3 regions of the Selenomonas sp. oral taxon 138 str. F0429 genome follow, and region 1 is predicted to be linked to each of the others. Evidence: riboswitches for the same ligand, from Rfam matches in the RefSeq annotation. Region 1 holds a riboswitch; each other region holds the start of a gene.
What was found. Region 1 has a riboswitch for molybdenum cofactor ahead of HMPREF9163_RS05290 (hydrogenase small subunit). Riboswitches for the same ligand answer to the same signal wherever they lie in the genome.
Positions count from the first base shown of each region.

Region 2: it holds a riboswitch for molybdenum cofactor, as region 1 does, so the genes downstream of both, HMPREF9163_RS06165 (iron ABC transporter permease) here and HMPREF9163_RS05290 (hydrogenase small subunit) in region 1, are expected to answer to the same signal.
Region 3: it holds a riboswitch for molybdenum cofactor, as region 1 does, so the genes downstream of both, HMPREF9163_RS12280 (TonB-dependent receptor) here and HMPREF9163_RS05290 (hydrogenase small subunit) in region 1, are expected to answer to the same signal.

Region 1 covers NZ_KB290939.1:44,794-46,995, reverse strand. The annotation lists gene HMPREF9163_RS05295 (hypothetical protein) at 1-547, shown strand, start outside; molybdenum cofactor riboswitch at 806-974, shown strand; gene HMPREF9163_RS05290 (hydrogenase small subunit) at 1,232-2,202, shown strand, end outside.
Region 2 covers NZ_KB290939.1:235,819-238,020, forward strand. The annotation lists gene HMPREF9163_RS06160 (transmembrane domain-containing protein) at 1-672, opposite strand, end outside; molybdenum cofactor riboswitch at 827-985, shown strand; gene HMPREF9163_RS06165 (iron ABC transporter permease) at 1,076-2,080, shown strand; gene HMPREF9163_RS06170 (ABC transporter ATP-binding protein) at 2,080-2,202, shown strand, end outside.
Region 3 covers NZ_KB290929.1:26,285-28,486, reverse strand. The annotation lists gene HMPREF9163_RS12280 (TonB-dependent receptor) at 12-812, opposite strand; molybdenum cofactor riboswitch at 901-1,052, opposite strand; gene tgt (tRNA guanosine(34) transglycosylase Tgt) at 1,216-2,202, shown strand, end outside.

The DNA.
Region 1 (2,202 bases):
GCCCTATGACGGCGAGACGACCGCAAAGGACGCGTCCGCCGAAAAGGCTAAGGACGAAGCCCCGCAGGAGGCGATTGGGTACGGCTACGGTACGGATGAGGGACGCTCCTCCGCCTATGATGCCGCTGCCTACGGTGACCTCACTGCAATCATGCCCGTCAGCCTTGCGGGCGGCGACTGGGGCTTCATCGAGGGGGATGAGCGGCGTGGCTGGTTCTTCGACCGCTCGATGATGGCGAAGAACACGGACGGCACGATCTCCTACTGGCAGCTCATCCTCTACAATGACCTCGGACGGGCACAGTTCGTTGAAGCAATGCACGATGCGGAATATGACAAGCTGGCGTATACACTGCAGCGCCGCGTGCTGGATCTCAAAAAGAACACAATCCGCACCTATGAGATCATCGCCTATGACGGCGAAAACACGGTCATCACGGACGGCGATCGCGACGGTCATGCTGCCGAGATCCGCCCGAACACCATGGCGGAGAAGGAGCGCGATGCCGTAAAGAAGGCGGCGAAGAAGCTGAAATACAAGAAATAAATCCAAGGCATTGTGAGAATAAAGGAAGCGCTGATACAATGAAGTCCGTCAGATTGGTGCAGAATTTTTGTCCTGCCAAGGAAACAAACCGGACGCATAGCGGGGGCTATGTGGAGGATTTGTTGACACAGGCAGGGCGAAAAGGATGTGCCAAAATGGCGGTGCTGAATGTATCAGTGCTTTCTTATGTCGCATATTGACAGTGCAGGCGATTCCTGTTAGAATTAACCTGCAATTAAATATGCGGGAGGGCGTCGCATCCCTCCACGTTTCCGAGCAAAAATATCTAAGGGCTGAGCAGAGCCTATGATATTGCGCCTGCGCTGAGCAGTCTATGCGAACGCGCACAGGGTTCACGCAGAAATGCGCGGGCCTTCCCCTTGGAGGCTCGCGCCTCCCCTTGAAAAGGAAGCGACAGAATTGCCTCATTACAGAGCGTTGTACACTGTTTTTTCGGCGTGCGTTCCTACCCATCGAATTTTGAAGGCTGTTCGTCGTACCTTTGGTGCGGGGGGCAGCCTTTTTAGGTACAGAAATCGAACATAAAATTAGTTCCTAGAATAGCGAAAACAGTGTTTCTTTTTCGCCCTTCAGGATGTATAATAATAAATATTTTCTATGATTAGTATTGGTTCTTAATAAAGCGCCCAAAAGGACGCCTGTGTATTTGTTAGGAGGATTCATGTGAGTAAGAGGGAGAGCTTGTGGGAGTCCTATCTCGCGAAGGGCATGAGTCGGCGCAGCTTCTTGAAGGGCTGCGTGACGCTCACCTCGCTGATGGGACTCAGCACGGACATGATGACGAAGGTCGTCGAGGCGGCAGAGACGAAGCCGCTGCCGGTCGTGATCTGGATTCACGGGCACGAGTGCACGGGCTGCGATGAGTCCTTCATCCGCTCGGGTGCGCCGCTCGCATCCGATCTCGTCCTGAACAGCATCGCGCTCGAGTACACGCACGTCCTCAGTGCGGGCTGCGGCGAGCCGTTCGAGGAGCATCTCGAGGCGACGATGAAAAAGTACTACGGCGAGTACATCCTCGCGGTCGAGGGCGCGGTCGCAACGGGCGATCATGCCTACACCTGCATGTCGGGCGGGCATCCCTTCGAGGAGACGCTGAAGCGTGTCGCGGCGGGCGCAAAGGCGGTCATCGCCTACGGCACGTGCGCGACGGCGGGCGGCATTCAGGCGGCGGCGCCGAATCCGACGGAGTCCAAGGGCATCCGTGCCTTCATCGGCGCGAAGCCGTATATTGCCGTGCCCGGCTGTCCGCCGATCGCCGAGGTCATGACGGGCGTCGTCATGCACGTCGCGCTCTTCGGCACGCTGCCCCCGCTTGACGCGGAGGGGCGTCCGCGCCAGTTTTACGGCAACCGCATCCACGATACCTGCTATCGCCGTCCCTTCTTCGATGCTGGCATGTTTGCCGACCGCTTCGACGATGCGGGTGCAAAGGCGGGCTGGTGCCTCTATCATCTCGGGTGCAGAGGCCCTGAGACCTACAACTCCTGCGGCAATCTGCGCTGGTATCAGGGGATGTCCTATCCAATCCAGTCCGGCGCACCCTGTATCGGCTGCAGCAATGCAAACTTCTGGGACGATGCGCCCTTCTCGCGGCGTCTGCCTGAGTACGACGGCATCGATGTCGACATGGTCGG
Region 2 (2,202 bases), 190 kb from region 1:
CTTGCGGCGGAGGAAGAAGAACGCGCCTGCACCGATCAGGATGATAACCAAGACGATCGTGCCGATGATCGCCGTCTTGTTCCAGAGACGGAACGCGACCTCGATCTTCGACGACTCGCCCGTGACGAGGGTCTTGCCGAGGTTCCATGTGAGCTGCTTGCCATCGTTCTCCGAGCGGTCAGCGTTCGAGCTCGTGGGCGCGACGGGCAGGTTCATCTGATAGGTGAACGTGATGTTGCTTGCAAATGCACCCGCGCCGCCGCCGTTCTGGCTGCCCTCAAAGAGCAGGTCGAAGTTGTAGTCCGTGTAGAACAGGCTCTTGTTCGCGGTGATGCCTGTGTTCTTGCCCTCGTTCGCCTTGAAGAAGTCATTTTCCGAGAGCTTGTCGATCGTGGCGTAGTGCTCCGTAATCTCGTAGCCCGACATGTTCTCCTTCGTCACGGGGGTGACCTGCGCGTCAGGATTCTTCGCTGTCGTCGCCGCCTTGCTCTGCTCGACAATTTCGGCGAGCATGGGCACGCTGACGAGTGTCGTCTTGAGGTCAGCGCTGCCGTCCTCGTTGATGACGACGTTCACATCGCCGCTGAAACAGCCGCTCGTGAGTGCGAGTACGCCGAACATCGTTGCCGCGAGGACGGTGCGCATCGAGCGTGTGCATCGTGTCAGAAACATAAGATACCTCCTATAAATTCAAATGATACCGATTCCATTATATTTTACATGAGCACGCCGGCTTTTGCAAGACGGACGATTGGCAGGGGCAATGTCGTGATTTTTTTCATTGTATTATTTTGTGTCTCATGCTATACTCATAAAAAATATATATTATTTTTATGTTTTTCGAGCTGCCGTACCTGTGGCATATGCTATGGTGCGTCAGCCTGACTGCGGCTCTGGGATTGCGGTCACGGGGGAAGGTATGGAAACGTCCTTCCCTGCCCGCAGACATTTGTCTGCATTGCAAAGGAAAACCGGCAGGGGGACTGCGCTCTTTTTGTGCGCTGTAATTGCTCGCTGGATTTTTCCGGCGGGCATTTTTTGTTGGGAAATTCTGGATTTGCGGGAAAGGCGTTTTATGGGGCAGTATGCACGTATGATGACGGCGGGAAGTATACTTGCCGTGCTGTTTTTCATTCTCTCACTTTCGGTCGGGCGGTTCTATGTCCCGTTCGATCAGGTGGCAGCGATTCTTGCATCGAAGTTTATTGAAATCCCTGTCACATGGGATGCGTCGATGTATAACGTCGTCATGGTGATCCGTCTGCCGCGCGTGCTCGGGGACATTCTCGTCGGCGTTGCGCTCGCGGTGTCGGGTGCGGCGTATCAGGGAGTCTTCCGCAACGATCTCGTCTCGCCGGATCTGCTCGGTGTCTCGCAGGGCGCGAGCGTGGGCGCGTGCCTTGGGATTCTCGCGCATCTGACGCTCGGCGGCACGGCGGTCGCGGCATTCCTCGGCGGCATCGCGGCGGTGACGATGACACTCATGCTGCCGAAGCTCGTGCAGAGCCGCTCGCGCATCGTGCTCGTCCTCTGTGGCATCATTGTGTCGGGCTTTATGGCGGCGGTGATCGGTCTGCTGAAGTACCTCGCCGACCCCGATACGGAGCTGGCGGATATTGTCTACTGGCAGCTCGGCAGCCTTGCAAAGGTGTCGTGGGACAATCTGCTCTACGTCACGCCGATCATCGTCTTCACGCTCGCGGGGCTGCTTGCGATGCGCTGGCGTATGAATGTGCTTTCGCTCTCGGATCAGGAGGCGGCGAGCCTCGGCGTGAATGTGCAGCGCGAGCGTCTTGCCGTGATTGCACTCGCGACCCTGCTGACAGCATCGGCGGTGTGCCTGAGCGGAACGATTGGCTGGATCGGTCTCATCCTGCCGCATCTGGCGCGAATGCTGGTCGGCGGCAATCACGCACATCTCCTGCCCGCAACGGCGGTACTCGCCGCGTCCTTCCTGATGCTCGCCGATCTCCTCGCACGCACGCTGACCTCGGCAGAGGTGCCGCTCGGGATTCTCTGCGGTTTTGTCGGCACACCGTTCTTTGCGTGGATTCTCTATCGCCAGCGGAGGTATTTCTGATGGAGCGCGCAATGCTTTGGCTCGACGACGGTTCGTTTCGCTACCGTGCGGACGCGCCGTACATCTTCGAGCATATCTCGTTTTCGATCAAGGGCGGTGAGGTGCTCGCGCTCCTCGGGCGC
Region 3 (2,202 bases), on a different contig from region 1:
CATCTGAAAGATCATCGACATTGATTGACCAGTTGATATCTGCAGTCAGTGTTTTTCCCGTTTGTGGATCGATACCGTTGGAGATCTCGCTTGTCCATATCGGAGTAATATCCGCTCAATATGAGAGAGGACTTGTCACTCGTTTTGAACTTAATCTTACCGTCAAAGTACAGCTTGTCGTTTTCCGCATTCGGCAGATAGCCGCCCGTATGACGCTTTGATGCATTCAGTGCATAGCTGATATTCTTGTCGCTGCCGCTATATCCGATGCGTGTATCATAGGTATGATGGGAGCCACCGGCGATACTCAGATGGAATTTCCCTGCACCCTTACCGTCCTTCGTTGTTATGAGGATGACGCCGCCCTTGTAGTCTGTGCCATACTGTACGGGTCCCGGTCCCTTGATGATCTCGACCTTTGCAATGCTGTCTGCCGGAATCGTCGAAAGATCAGCCGCTGCATTCGTAGCAATACCGTTGAGAGGAAACGCAGGGATGCCGTCAATATAGACTTTCGTCTGCCCGACCTCCGCGCCACGGATGCGCACCATCTTGCTGTTCTTGTCGGCAGGCGCCATATAAAGCCCCGGGATCTGCGAGAGGATGTCGGCAAGGTCGCGATAGCCGCGCTCCTTGATCTCCTGCTCCGTGATCGTGTTCGTTGTCACAAGGTACTTGTCAACGCCCTCTGCCTCGACTTTGACCGTGTCAGTCTCATATTCCGTGTCGGCGGCGTATGCCTGCGGCAGAAATGCAAATCCTGCCATGACGGCTGCCACGAGGGCGGTTTGGTACTTCCGTGTTCGCTTCATGAATACCTCTCCTTTTCTTCATCACACAAAAATAGACTGTTTCCCGTACGAAGCGCACGACAAACAGTCCCTGCATGACAAAGAAGCAGTCCGTTCCTGTCGTTTTCCTTTTCGATACGGGAAGGCTGTCGCATTTCTTTGACAACCCTGTGAGCAGAAGTGTTCAAAAGAACGCTTGCTCAGGCGAAATATCATAGGCAAACTGCCCTTAGATATTTTTGCTCGGAAAACAAATTTATTTAATTGCGGATTAATTCTATCAAATTGTATGTAATACTGTCAATCCTTATTTTCGATTGAAATCAATGAACTTCATCTTATCAGCGATTCCCATGGATTTGTGTTTTGAAAATCTCTCGCTTTTGTGTTATGATACAGGGTGTTTTGAGATGGGAGGGCATGAGTGGCAGCGATAACATATGAGCTGATTCGCAAAGACGAGACGACGGGCGCACGTGCGGGCGTGATTCACACGCCGCACGGGAGCTTTCCGACGCCCATCTTCATGCCCGTGGGCACGCAGGCGACGGTCAAGGGCGTATCGCCTGACGAACTGCGTGAGCTTGGTGCGGGCATCATCCTCAGCAACACCTATCATCTTTTTCTCCGCCCCGGCATGGAGCTCGTGCGCGAGGCGGGCGGGCTGCATCGGTTCATGCACTGGGACGGTGCAATCCTCACGGACAGCGGCGGCTTTCAGGTGTTCAGCCTTGGCGATCTCCGCAAGATCACGGAGGAGGGCGCGACATTTCGCTCGCACATCGACGGCTCGAAGAAGTTTCTGTCGCCCGAGGTATCGATGGAGGTGCAGAAAGCACTCGGCTCGGATATTGTCATGGCGTTCGACGAGTGTATCCCGTATCCTGCCGACCACACCTATGCAAAGGCATCGACGGAGCGCACGCAGCGGTGGCTCGTGCGCTGCCGTGACGCAATGGCGGATGCAGAGGGACAGGGGCTTTTTGGCATTGTGCAGGGCGGTATGTACCGCGACTTGCGTGCGTGGCACGCCGCTGAGGTAACGGCACTTGAACTGCCGGGCTATGCCATCGGAGGTCTGAGTGTCGGCGAGCCGCACGAGCTGATGGAGGAGATCCTCTCCTACACGGTGGAGCTCCTGCCGGAGCACAAGCCGCGCTACCTCATGGGTGTCGGCACGCCGGACTATCTTCTCACGGGCGTACGGCATGGAATCGATATGTTCGACTGCGTTTTCCCGACCCGTGTGGCGCGCAACGGTATGGCGATGACGTGGACGGGGCGGCTCGTGATGAAGAACGCCGTGCATACGCACGACCATACGGTGCTTGAGGAGGGATGCGGCTGCTATGCCTGCCGCAACGGCTATACACGGGCATACATCCGTCATCTCGTGCGTGCCGAGGAGATC